Regions from separate parts of the Bacteroides hominis genome, predicted to be linked through region 1. Evidence: riboswitches for the same ligand, from Rfam matches in the RefSeq annotation. Region 1 holds a riboswitch; each other region holds the start of a gene.
What was found. A riboswitch is a leader RNA that binds a small molecule or an ion and turns the genes downstream of it on or off. The one in region 1 is predicted to bind cobalamin.

Region 1 (4,280 bases):
ACTGACGGGGATTTTCACTACCTTGCCCGGCATGGGCGAAATGATGCGGTCGTTCTGTGTTTCTTCACCTTTCTTGCGCATCCGCAGATATTTTGCCTGACTGTCCACAATCTCGACATTGAAACTGCTGTAGTGTGTATTCACTTTGTAACTCTTTCCGTTCTCTTTGCGAATCAGTTGGGCGTTGGAGCTGCGTCCGTCCATCAGGATGTTGCAATTCCCGTTCTCTGCCATGACAACGTCCGCTTCGAACGTTTTTCCGTCGATGGTGAGTACCACTTTGTTATCTTCTTTGCTGACCAGTTCTATCTCGGCCACGCGATTCCCTATATGTATTTCCATACTCTTCTATATTCTTAATACCCCTTTGTGCAGTCCGAATTCTTTCCATTTGCTGATCGGGCGGTTGTCCGCAGCCAGTCCGCTGTTATTCTCCTCCAGGTTCATCAGGTAATCCATGTAAGCGGCGATCAGTGCGATGTTCTCTGCACGTTCGCTGGTACGGGTGATGCAGTGTTGGAGCACTTCCCCGTTTTTGCTGATGAATCCCGTATCGTAATGCCCTTCCACAAAGTCGGGAGTATCCATGATGGCGCGCAGATAACTGATGTTGTTCTTTACTCCTGTCAGCTTATATTCGTGGAGTACACGGCGCATTCGTTCGATGGCGTATTCGCGTGTGGTTGCCCATACAATCAGCTTGCCGATCATCGGGTCATAATAAATCGGAATCTCGTAACCTTCGTATACATAGCTGTCGATGCGCACCCCGATGCCGTTTGGCTCCGTAATCTGCTTGATGACACCCGGGCTGGGCATGAAGTTCATTTCTGTATCTTCTGCGCAGATGCGGCATTCGATGGCATGTCCGCGTTGCTGGATATCTTCCTGTTTCAGTTGCAACACCTGTCCTTCGGCCACTTTAATCTGCTCTTTCACTAAATCTACGCCGACTACCTCTTCGGTAATCGGATGTTCCACTTGCAGGCGCGTGTTCATTTCCAGGAAGTAATAGTTGCGGTGCTTGTCCACCAGAAATTCGATGGTTCCCGCTCCGACATAGTTCACGGCTTTGGCGGCGGCCACTGCTTTTTCTCCCATATCCCGGCGTAGTTCAGGAGTGACGAACACCGAAGGGCTCTCTTCCACAATCTTCTGGTTGCGGCGTTGCACCGAACATTCACGTTCGCACAGATGAATCACGTTGCCATGCTTGTCGCCCAGAATCTGGAACTCAATGTGATGCGGTTCTTCTACAAATTTCTCCAGGTAAACCGTGTCGTCGCCGAATGACGAAAGTGATTCGCTCTTGGCGGTTGTGTAGGCCTCTTCCACTTCATCTGCACGATGAATCAGCCGCATACCCTTTCCACCACCTCCCATCGAGGCTTTCAGCATTACCGGATAGCCGATTTGATTGCAGAGTTCTACCGCTTCTTCAAGGCTCTTCAGGTTTTCTTGAGTACCCGGAACCACCGGTACACCGGCTTCTATCATCTTGATACGTGCCGAAATCTTATCTCCCATCGCCTCCATGGTTTCCGGGTCCGGACCGATGAAGATGATCCCCTCTTCACGACAACGACGGGCAAAGGTTGCATTTTCGGACAAGAACCCGTATCCCGGGTGGATGGCGTCTGCGCGGCACGACTTTGCCACTTCGATAATCTTTTCTATATTCAGATAACTCTCTTTCGATGCTGCCGGGCCGATGCAGTAAGCTTCGTCGGCATAGAGCACATGCTTCGCTGTTCGGTCCGCTTCCGAGAAAACGGCAATGCTCGTTATTTCCATCTCCCGGCAGGAGCGCATCACCCTCACGGCTATTTCGCCGCGGTTGGCGACTAAGATTCTTTTAATCATATTCATTTCTCAATTAAATGGAATACACATATTCATGCTTTCCACCCTGCGGACATGAGTCCACCCGATGAAAACACAGTATTTCTACGATTTGGGGCTTAACAACGATGCTTTCTTTCCTAACCCACGAGGTAAAAAAGCTCTTATTCATTGAATGGCAGGTCTTCTGACTGACTCTACATCTTATCGGACCTTCCCGACGTTTCTTTTTCCGTCAGTGGTTTGTAATTGGTTTATTGATAAGATGTTATATAGAGCTTCACAGCAGCGGGACTGTCCGGGATTTACACCCGATTCCCTTTTAATCTTCGTCCGTTGACCACGGATTCCGAACCAATTCGGGGATAAATATAGAGAAATATTGGATAGAGTGGATACTTTTTGCACGAAAAGTTCAATTTTGTGCAATGACCAACGGCGCTTTGTTTCAAAATAAATGTCATATAGACGAAACACAAATAGACTGTCGATTGTTCTTTTTTACAAATAAAAGAGCATAAACGGAATGAATTACTAACGAAATATACATGCCATGTCACACTTACCTACCTTAATTGCCGACCTTGCCCTAATACTGATGTCCGCAAGTATCATTACCCTTTTGTTCAAATGGTTGAAACAACCCTTGGTACTGGGATATATCGTCGCCGGATTATTGGCGGGACCTTACGTGCAGATTTTCCCGACTGTAGGTGATATTGAGAACATCAATATCTGGGCTGAGATAGGAGTTGTTTTTTTACTTTTCGCCCTTGGGTTGGAGTTTAGTTTTAAGAAATTAATAAATGTTGGGTCAGCTGCCTTTATCACGGCAACCACCGAAGTTATCAGCATGTTGCTGATCGGTTATATGGTAGGACATCTGTTAGGTTGGAGCACAATGAATTCTATTTTTCTGGGGGGTATGTTGTCCATGTCGTCAACAACGATTATTATCAAAGCGTTTGATGATCTCGGCTTACGTAACCAACGCTTCACGGGTGTTGTATTCGGGACATTGGTAGTTGAAGATCTGATCGCTATCCTGATGATGGTCATCCTTTCTACAATGGCAGTGAGTAAGGAGTTTGTAGGTGAAGAGCTGTTGATGAGTGTGTTGAAGGTTGTTTTCTTTCTGATCCTATGGTTCCTGATTGGGATATTTATCCTTCCGTTCTTTTTGAAAAAAGCAAAACGGCTGATGAATAACGAAACCTTACTGATCGTTTCGCTGGGACTTTGTCTGGGAATGGTTGTGTTGGCTACCCGTACAGGATTCTCGGCTGCACTGGGTGCTTTCATTATGGGATCTATCCTTGCCGAGACGGTTGAGGCCGAACACATAGAACATATCATCCAGCCGGTGAAAGATCTTTTCGGAGCTATTTTCTTTGTCTCTGTCGGTATGTTGGTCAATCCGGCTGTCTTGGTGCAGTATGCCTGGCCGGTGGTCATCATTACTTTGGTAACTCTTGTGGGTAAATCCATATTTTCTTCATTGGGAGTTTTATTATCCGGTGAACCGTTGAAGGTTTCCGTCAAGTCAGGATTCAGCCTTGCTCAGATAGGAGAGTTCGCTTTCATTATCGCAGGGCTGGGGGCTTCACTCAAAGTACTGGATAGTTTTATCCCTCCGATTATTGTTGCGGTATCGGTGATTACTACATTCACAACTCCTTATTTCATCCGGTTGGCAAATCCGTTTGCCGAATGGCTTTATAAAATACTTCCGCCTAAAACCAGGAAAAGTCTGGATCGCTATGCTTCCGGTAAGAAGACGGTCAATCATGACAGCGATTGGAAGCGGTTGTTGAAGACGATTGTCGGAAGAGTGATTATCTATAGTGTCCTTCTCACGGCGATTTGGTTATTGTCTGTGCAAACCGTTTATCCCACGATAAACGAGATGTTCGATGCTCCCGGGCGATGGGTAAACATAGGGATGTGTCTGGTCACACTTCTGTTGATGACACCTTTCCTGTGGGCACTTGTTTCAGATAAGTATAATTCCCCGGATGTGTTTTTTAAGTTGTGGAATGATGATAATTACAATCACGGACGGTTGGTCGCGCTGATTTTGTTCCGTGTGTCGGTTGCCGTCTTTTTCATTGCAGGGGTCGTTATCAGTTACTTCAGCCTCAATTATGGGATAGGCATTGTGATAGCCGTTGCCGTATTGGCATTGATTCTTATTTTCAGGGAGAATCTCACGCAATATTCGCATCTGGAAACACACTTCCTGACCAATCTGAACGGAAGGGAAGAAGCTGCCCGCAAACGTTATCCTCTGAAAAGTCGTTTTAACAGTGAGTTTAATGACAAAGATGTTGAGCTGACTTCCGTTTGGGTGTCTCCTTATTCGTCTTATATCGGTCAGTCATTGGATGAACTCCCTTTCAGGCGGGAGTTTGGTGTCAATATAGTAAGTATTGTCAGAG
Region 2 (4,280 bases), 1.1 Mb from region 1:
AAAATGTTGTCGAGCCCCATGCCGAAGTCCAGTCCCAGGTGTTCGAATCCTGTCAGTGAATGTTTCACGTTCAGGTTCCACACCCCATAACCCGGAGCGTCACCATAGCTGTGTCCCGGATGGAAGCGTTTGCTCTGGAAACGTCCGTTGATGTTGATGTTCAGCAGATAGTCATCCCAGGAATGGCTGTAATTCCCCGCTACGGTTCCTGTATGGCGTACCGAGCGTTCGATGTTACCCCACACACCGTCCACACTTTTACCACGTGCATAAGCGAAAGCATAGTTTCCATTCAGGCTGAAGCCTGCACCGAGGTTGCTTGCTGCATTTATTTCAAAGCCACGGATAACACCCTTGTCGAGATTGCCGTAGAGTTTGTAATTGGAGAGTTTTTTGGCTTCGGCATCTGTCAGGTTGAAGTCTTTCTGAGCTTTTGCACGAAGTTCTTCACCATTGGGTAAGTCTTTGAGGGGACTGGTGGTTGCGTTAATCATACCATTAATGTAATTCAGATAGCCCGTAACAGATACATTCAGACGGTTCGTGTTATATTCCAGATTGATGGAGTAGTAGTTACTGTGTTCTGCTTTCAGGTCTTTGTTACCTTGGGTAATGGTATTTCCTCCTGATTTTACGAGATAATAATATAATTCATCCAAACCAGGAGCACGGTAACCGGTAGAGTATGTACCACGGATATTGAAAGCCCCCACGGAATACATCAGAGCTACTTTTGGAGTGAAACGTCCCCCGGCAAGTTCGTGATAATCGTAACGCACACCGGCAATACCTTTGAGGCAGTTCCATAATTTAATTTCGTGTTGTGCATAAGCAGAGGCCGTATAGATTGCTTTATCAACATTAGCACTGGGACGGTCCAGGCTTTCCGAACGGTAGTCTACTCCGAATACCGTCATGTTGTCTTTCGCAAAGTTGAAGATACCTTTCAGTTCGGCATCATAGAAGTGCTGCCGTTTTGTTTTTGTATAATCACCAATTGCAATATTTTTTTTAGTGTCATCAACCAGGTACTTGTAGTTCTGCATATAATTGTCGTTTATCAGGTCGAGTTGGATAGAAGACCGTTTATTGATTTTATAGCGTCCGCCTACACCGAAGTTATACGATTCGTAATGCAGGTCATATTTTGAACCTCCATCGATACTTTTATCGTATACAGGGCGATCTGTTAATTTCCAGTAGTAACCTCCATTAGCATAGAAAGAGAACTTCTCAGTCGGTTGGAAAGTGAACTTTTGATTTACTAAATTGGAGTGGAAGCCATTGGATGTAGGCGATACGGTGGGAATAGTTGATACTGCTCCTGTTTTACTATCTGTTACGTATGCTAAGTCACTGTTTCTCCACCCTGCGCTTTGTTCATGTTTATAGGAGGTATACGAACCGAACTTTTCAGTAGCGATGTCCGCATTTACCATTTGTGTCAGTTGGCGGTGATCTTCATATCGGGTGGTAGAAGTTACCTGCATCAGTTCTTTCGGTTCATTGGTGATGATGTTGATTACACCTGCAATGGCATCAGAACCATAAAGTGATGAACCTGCGCCGTCAAGCACCTCGATGCGTTTCACGCGGCTCATGTCGATGCGTGAGAGGTCGATATTGTTCGCTGTGTCCCCTATCAGTTTTCGGCCATTAATCAAGATGAGTACATATTTGTTGGAGAGGCCGTTCATCATCAGGTAAGAACCCATTGAATTGGTAGAGAATGAAAGGGAAGGAACGAGCATGGTCATTGCCTGCTGAAAGTCTGTGATACCGGCTTTCTTTATTTCGTTGGCAGTTACTACTTCCACCGGAGCCGGTGTGTTTTTCAGTCTTTGGTGTGTACCGGTACCTGTCACAACTACAGGGTTCAGGTCCACAGTCATCTCTTTGTCTTTGCCTGTTGCGTGTTGCTGTGCAAACGCACCCACCGCTGCACATCCTCCCAAGAGAATGGTCAGTAAGCATCTTTTGTCCATTGATGTTTTTGAATAATGTGTTAATAAACGGCCTTCCTGACCCCGGGACGGCACTGTTATCTATGTCTGCTCGGCAGGTTTCCTGACTATCCCTTTTTTAGAAAGCAACCTTCCCGCCTTGCCTTCCGGCATCGACAGTGGTATGTGTAGAAATGCTTTCCTTTCCTCCTTTGAACAGAATGCGGAGTATATGGGCATCACAGTAGCGGGCACTGTTCCGGATTCTCACCGGATTCCCTTTTATGCATCGAACGGAATGCTTCGACTGCATCACCTAAGCGGGAGCAAAGATATACATTTATTAGTTTATATAGAAATAAATTAAAGAATATACTTATTTATAGGTATATCGGAGAAGTGAAGCCTTTTATATTGGGAAAGGCGGATGTCTTTTAGTCAAAAGGACGTGGTTTACTGCTTATTTGTAGCAGAAAGAAGGGATTTACTCTGTTTTTAAAACAAGGGAAGAATTCTATATGTGTGAAATAGAAAAGTAGTCCGCATAAATATGGCATTAGTATACGATATCCGGACTGTTTTGTGATTAAATATACTTTGGATGATCAGAGATGATCGATTTCTTGCCTTTAGGAAGTTAATATTGTCTTTATATGAAGTTAACATCGTATTCGGAGGAAGTTAACATTGCGTTCAGAGGAAGTTAACATTGTATCCGGGTGAGGTCAACACTCTAAAAAGAGGCACTAAAAGCTCTGTTTCTTATGCTGGTTGACTCCGTCTCGATGCTCGGCCGGATTAATCGTTTGGATTGTAATATCAGTTATTTATATGCTTTATGCTACAAAATGCAGTGGATATATTTTAATTTGCTTGGAAGATATGTTCACGAATGTTCTTTTGTTTTTGGAGAATTGTAAATACGGCGCTTTTTCCGGAGAGGCCTGGGACAGACTCCGAAAAATGCGCTACAAGCCACATAGAAAATACAAGATGACAGAATGTCAAAATGTCAATGATGGAAGATGCTGAATGGAAGCAGGAAAGCGGTGCGAAACAAGATTTGGATAAAATGAAAGGTTGCATCATGTCTCTCTTTCCTATCTTTTTTGTACTTTTGCGCCCGATTTAAAAAAGTGAGCATTATGACTACAAATGAATCTTTGATTTCCATATCCAAGTTCATTGCCGGATATTCGGCCCATCTGATGGGAGCAGGTGTGCACACCTCACGTGTCATCCGTAACTCGAAGCGTATCGGAGAAGCCTATGGGGTGGATGTGAAGTTGAGTGTTTTTCATAAAAACATTATCCTGACCATTATTGATAACGAAACGCGTGAGGCTTGTAACGAAGTAATTGATATTCCTGCCCATCCGATCAGTTTTGAACACAACTCTGAATTGAGTGCTTTGAGTTGGGAGGTTTATGACAAACATCTGCCTTTACACGAGATGGCGGACAAGTTCAATAAAATTATATCGGCACCGAAAATAGATCCGTTGTTTGTGCTTCTGCTGGTTGGATTCGCCAATGCTTCATTCTGTAAGTTGTTTGGTGGTGATATCATTTCTATGAGCATTGTCTTTTCGGCTACTATCACGGGACTTTTCCTGAAGCAACAGATGCAGAAGAAGAAAATAAATCATTATATCATTTTTATTGTTTCCGCTTTTGTTGCGTCCTTATGTGCGTCGACGGCACTTATTTTTGACACTACCTCTGAGATAGCCCTTGCAACCAGCGTGCTTTATCTGGTACCGGGCGTGCCGCTGATCAACGGTGTGATCGATATTGTAGAAGGATATATCCTCACGGGATTTGCCCGGTTGACGGAGGCTGCCCTGCTGATTGTCAGCATTGCGATAGGTCTTTCGTTTACATTGTTAATGGTTAAAAACAGTTTGATATGATAGCTTTAGATATTCTTTCCGATGGATTTTTTGCCGCAATTGCGGGTATTGGTTTTGGGGCTATATCCGATCCGCCGTTGCGGGCTTTCAAGATGATTGCGTTACTTGCGGCTGCCGGACATGCCTGCCGTTATTGCCTGATGACTTTTCTGGGGGTGGATATTGCTACGGCTTCTTTGTTCGGAGCATTGATTATCGGTTTCGGCAGCTTGTGGCTCGGGCAGAAAGTATATTGCCCGATGACCGTACTCTATATACCGGCATTGCTTCCGATGATTCCGGGTAAGTTTGCTTATAACATGGTGTTTTCACTGATTATGAGTCTGCAAACAATGAACGAGCCGGAGCGGCTGGGTAAATACATGGAGACATTCTTTGCCAACGGACTGGTGACCTGTACCGTTATCTTTATGTTGGCGGTGGG
Region 3 (4,280 bases), 150 kb from region 1:
GGATTATGACAACCCGGACAGCCGTGCCGGCAACCTGCCAGATAGATGGAATACCGGATACCTTCTCCGTCGACAATCGTTTCCGGATATGTATAAAGTATATTCATGACTTTATTACAGATGCTTCACGCGATCTCTCTCTTCTGCCCGTTTGGCAGAGTTCCACGAACTCAGGTCGCCCGTCAGATAACCTGTGATGCGGCGCATGCGCAGGATATTCTCACTTTGGCATACGGGACATTTATCGTAAATCACTCCCTTGTATCCGCAGTTGTGGCAGGTGTCTACCGGGTGGTTGATAGAACCGTAGCCGATACCTTCGTCAAACATTACTTTTACGATCTTGGCAATGGCGCGTACGTTTTTCTGGGCTTCTCCGTCCAGTTCCACATATGTGATGTGCCCTCCGCGGGTGATGGCATGGAATGGAGCTTCCCGTTTGATCTTTTCTACAATGCTGATCGGTTCTTTTACATCCACATGGAAAGAATTGACATAATAATCGTTGTCTGTCACTCCTTTGATTTTTCCGTATTTACGGCGGTCCATACGGGTGAAACGTCCTGAAAGTCCTTCGGCGGGTGTAGCCAGCACCGAATAGTTCAGATTGTATTTGGCTTTGTATTCATCAGCCACCTTGTTGATTTCCAGCACGGCTTCATAAAGGGTGTCCCATGCCTTCTGGCTGTGTCCGTGTCCCTCTCCATAGAGAGCCACCATGGCATTGTGTCCACCCAGGAAGCCGATACCCAGCGTACCACTGCGCAGCACGTCGCCTACTTGTTCGTTCGGGTTCAGGGCAGCTCCTCCTTTCCATACATCATTTCCCATCATGAAGGGGAATTGGCGTGCCAGGGCTGTACGCTGATATTGATAGCGCTCGTAGAGTTGTTCGGCTATCAAGGTAGCCGTTTCATGTATCGATTCGATGAAAATTTCTTTAGCCTTTTTCTCGACGGCATCTTTATTGTGTCCGTCCTCCGTCATATTTTCTGCTTTGATACGGGCTTCGATGGCAAGGCGCGGCATATTGAGTGTAGTGAACGAAAGGTTTCCGCGTCCCAAAGACGATTTCTCGCCGGCTACGTTCTCAAACACACGTGTGCGGCATCCCATGGTGGCCAGTTCGTAACGGTAACGTTGCGGGTCGTTGGCGTCCCATTTTTCGTTTTGGTTGAACGGGGCATCCAGGAACATGAAGTTAGGGAAGAGTGCTTTTGCCGTAGTGTGGCAAGCTTTCAGGAACAGGTCGAAGTTGGGTGCTTCAAATTTTAATTTACCTTCCATGGCAGCATCGAAATTAGCCATAGCCTTTTCATAATCGGCTTCTGTGTACGATACTCCGTTTTTTATCTTGAATATCTGGATTGGGAATACCGGCACTTCTCCCCTTGTGCCCAGTCCCTCTACGGTTGCTTTCAGTAATTCTTCAATCACCATGCGTCCTTCGGCCGAAGTGTCTGTTCCATAATTGATCGAACTGAACACTACCTGGTTTCCACCGCGTGAGTGCATTGTGTTCAGGTTATGGATAAAGCCTTCCATGGCCTGGTGCGTATCTTTCTGAGTCTGCACAAATGCTTTCTCTATAATTTGGTTCAGATGTTCTTTGTCGATATTGATCTGTAGGGCAGTCAGGGCCATGCGCAATGTTTCGCGTTCCAGTTCCGCTGCTTTGATGGACGACAGATGTTCGGCAATCACTGTACGGATAGCCTTTTCTTCTATTTCTTCACCCTTGTTCATCTGTACATAGAAGCTGATGAATGATGCCAGGTGTTTACGGAATGATTTGCTTACCCCTTTTGCCATAAAGAAGTCGAATGCCGGTATGGCCTGACCTCCGTGCTGTTCGTTCTGGTTAGTCTGGAAAATAATGGTAGCCAGGGTAGCATAACTTTGAATGCTTTGCGGGGTACGTATACTGCCGTTCTTGGTGCGGAATCCACGTTCGAAGAGGTCATCCATGTCATACTGGATACAAGTCGTGGTTTTGGTCGGGTAGTAATCCAGGTCATGGATGTGGATGTCTCCCAATTGGTGCGCCTCGGCAAAACGTTTCGGCAACAGATATTTATATGTATAGTCTTTGGTTACTTCCGAGGCAAATGTCATCATCTGTCCGGCGGGGGTATGACTGCTCATATTGGCATTGCTCAGGTTGACATCGTTTTTATCGATAGCTACGATACCGTCCATCACATGCTTCATCTGAGTCTTTTTGTCTCGTTCGGTGTTTCGCCATTCCCGATAGATGATGTACTTTTTGGCTACTTCCGGACGAACCTTCATCAGCTCTTTTTCTACCAGGTCCTGAATTTCTTCTACCGTAATGGTAGGAGATGCAAATTGTCCGATTACGTTCATCGTGATGTCAGCAATCAATTGCTGTTCATCATTGATTCCTGTGGCACTAAACGCTTTTGATACAGCGTTCTTGATTTTACTGATGGAGAAGTCCTCCCTTTTACCATCTCGTTTGATGATACAAATTTCCGCGTAGTTCATAACTTTAACTCCCGAAAGCTTTAGATTTTTTTTAATATGTTTACTTTTTCAGCAGGTCTTCTGACTTATCTCTCCCTCGCAACGCCTTCCCACGCTGGGCGCAGTGGCATAGTGTGCGGATTCTCAGAGAATTACAGCAGCGGGTACTGTCGCCGATTTGCACAGCGTTCCCTCGTGACTAAACCTCTTTTTAGTGCTGAAATCTGCTACAAAGGTAACAGTTAAAGCAATAAGTTGTTCTTGTTTTAAGAAGAATTTTTGGAGAACTTTTCTTTCTTCCTGATACAGAAAGTTTTCCAAAACGGGAAACTTTCGGGCATGAAATTTAAATGAAGTTTGCTAAAGAATCAGCCAGATAGCTATGATATGCCCTATGCTTCCGCCCAGACAAAACAGGTGGAAAACAGCATGTGTGTAAGGTTTTCGCAACGAATAAAATACGGCTCCCATGATGTAGGAAGCCCCTCCTCCGATAAGCCACCAAAAGGCGGGAGAAGCTCCGATGGCGGAGAGGCAGTCCATCAAAGGTTTCAGGGCTACCAGGATGGCAGAACCCATTCCGACGAAGCAGACTGTTTCAAGATTACTGTGTTCTTTCAGCTTTTTAAAAGCCAGTATGAAGCCTACGATGGCCGACAGCCATACGAAAGCGAATATTCCCCAGCCCCAGCCACCGGCATGGCGCAATACCAATAAGGTAAACGGGGTATAAGTGCCTGCTATGTGCAGGTAGATGGCGCCGTGGTCGAATTTGCGGAGAAGTTCTTTACGGCTGCCGGGTCTTGAACCGTGATACCAGGTAGAACTGATATAGGATGCCAGCATTCCCGCCAGGTAGACCAGCACACAACCTGCCGCCCAATGGGGATGTGGGTTGGTAAGTGCTTTTTCCAACAGAAAATATCCTGCGGTGATACCTAACAGAATACCTGCACCATGACTCAGGGTGTTGGATAATTCTTCGCCGTGTGAATATCGCTTGTTCTCCATTCGTGTGTATATAGGTGATGTGGTAGCAATTTAATAAGATGACCGCAGATTTGAGAGTTTCGACACACCCTCTTAAAATCTGCGGTCATCCTTTCCTTTTTAGAAGTATCTTGTATCAGGCAGCAGATTTATACCAGATGTCCGATCCATTCTTCGCGGTCGCCCGGCAACAGGTCGATTACCGGTACTTCCACCATGGTGTAGCATCCCGGTTGCTGCTTCATCGAAGCGCGTGCCACGCATACCAGTACCTGTGCGGTCAGTGCGGGATTGTTGATGCGCATGTTGAATTCGAACAACTGATTCTGGGTTTTTCCCGATACACCTTTGCGGGTCAGGTTTACACCGTGTCCCATGTCCAAGAGTGCATCCACGCTCGGCACTTGCTTTACGTGGGTTTCGTCGTTCACGAAATAAGCGTCCGATTTGATTGCGGCTGCCACGTCTTCAAATTTATATCCGTCTTTCAGTTCGATGTATACCATGCGGCGGTGGATTCCCGTTCCTGTGGGGATGGTCATTGACAAAGCCGCTTTCACTCCGTCGATTGCTTTCACGGCTACCGTGTGGCCCATGCTCATACCCGGACCGAAGTTGGTGTAAGTGATGCCTTTCGGAGCAATAGCCTCGAGCATGGTGCGTACGATGGAGTCGCTTCCCGGATCCCATCCGGCCGAGATGATCGATACCGCCCCGTGTTCTTTGGCACAAGCACCCAGTTCACGGCGGAGATCTACGATTCCGGTGTGGATATCGAAACTGTCCACTGTATTGATTCCCAT

Region 2: linked by a shared signal. The riboswitch ahead of R3O62_RS16245 (TonB-dependent receptor plug domain-containing protein) and the one ahead of accC (acetyl-CoA carboxylase biotin carboxylase subunit) in region 1 are both predicted to bind cobalamin.
Region 3: linked by a shared signal. The riboswitch ahead of R3O62_RS21560 (anaerobic ribonucleoside triphosphate reductase) and the one ahead of accC (acetyl-CoA carboxylase biotin carboxylase subunit) in region 1 are both predicted to bind cobalamin.

What each region holds. Positions count from the first base shown of each region.
Region 1 is NZ_CP178829.1:4,960,719-4,964,998, reverse strand. It holds gene R3O62_RS20890 (acetyl-CoA carboxylase biotin carboxyl carrier protein subunit) at 1-342, opposite strand, end outside; gene accC (acetyl-CoA carboxylase biotin carboxylase subunit) at 349-1,863, opposite strand; cobalamin riboswitch at 2,002-2,216, opposite strand; gene R3O62_RS20880 (cation:proton antiporter) at 2,396-4,280, shown strand, end outside.
Region 2 is NZ_CP178829.1:3,857,283-3,861,562, reverse strand. It holds gene R3O62_RS16245 (TonB-dependent receptor plug domain-containing protein) at 1-1,985, opposite strand, end outside; cobalamin riboswitch at 2,040-2,278, opposite strand; gene R3O62_RS16240 (threonine/serine exporter family protein) at 3,089-3,856, shown strand; gene R3O62_RS16235 (threonine/serine exporter family protein) at 3,853-4,280, shown strand, end outside.
Region 3 is NZ_CP178829.1:5,114,946-5,119,225, reverse strand. It holds gene nrdG (anaerobic ribonucleoside-triphosphate reductase activating protein) at 1-107, opposite strand, end outside; gene R3O62_RS21560 (anaerobic ribonucleoside triphosphate reductase) at 115-2,508, opposite strand; cobalamin riboswitch at 2,541-2,724, opposite strand; gene trhA (PAQR family membrane homeostasis protein TrhA) at 2,848-3,498, opposite strand; gene R3O62_RS21550 (diaminopimelate dehydrogenase) at 3,627-4,280, opposite strand, start outside.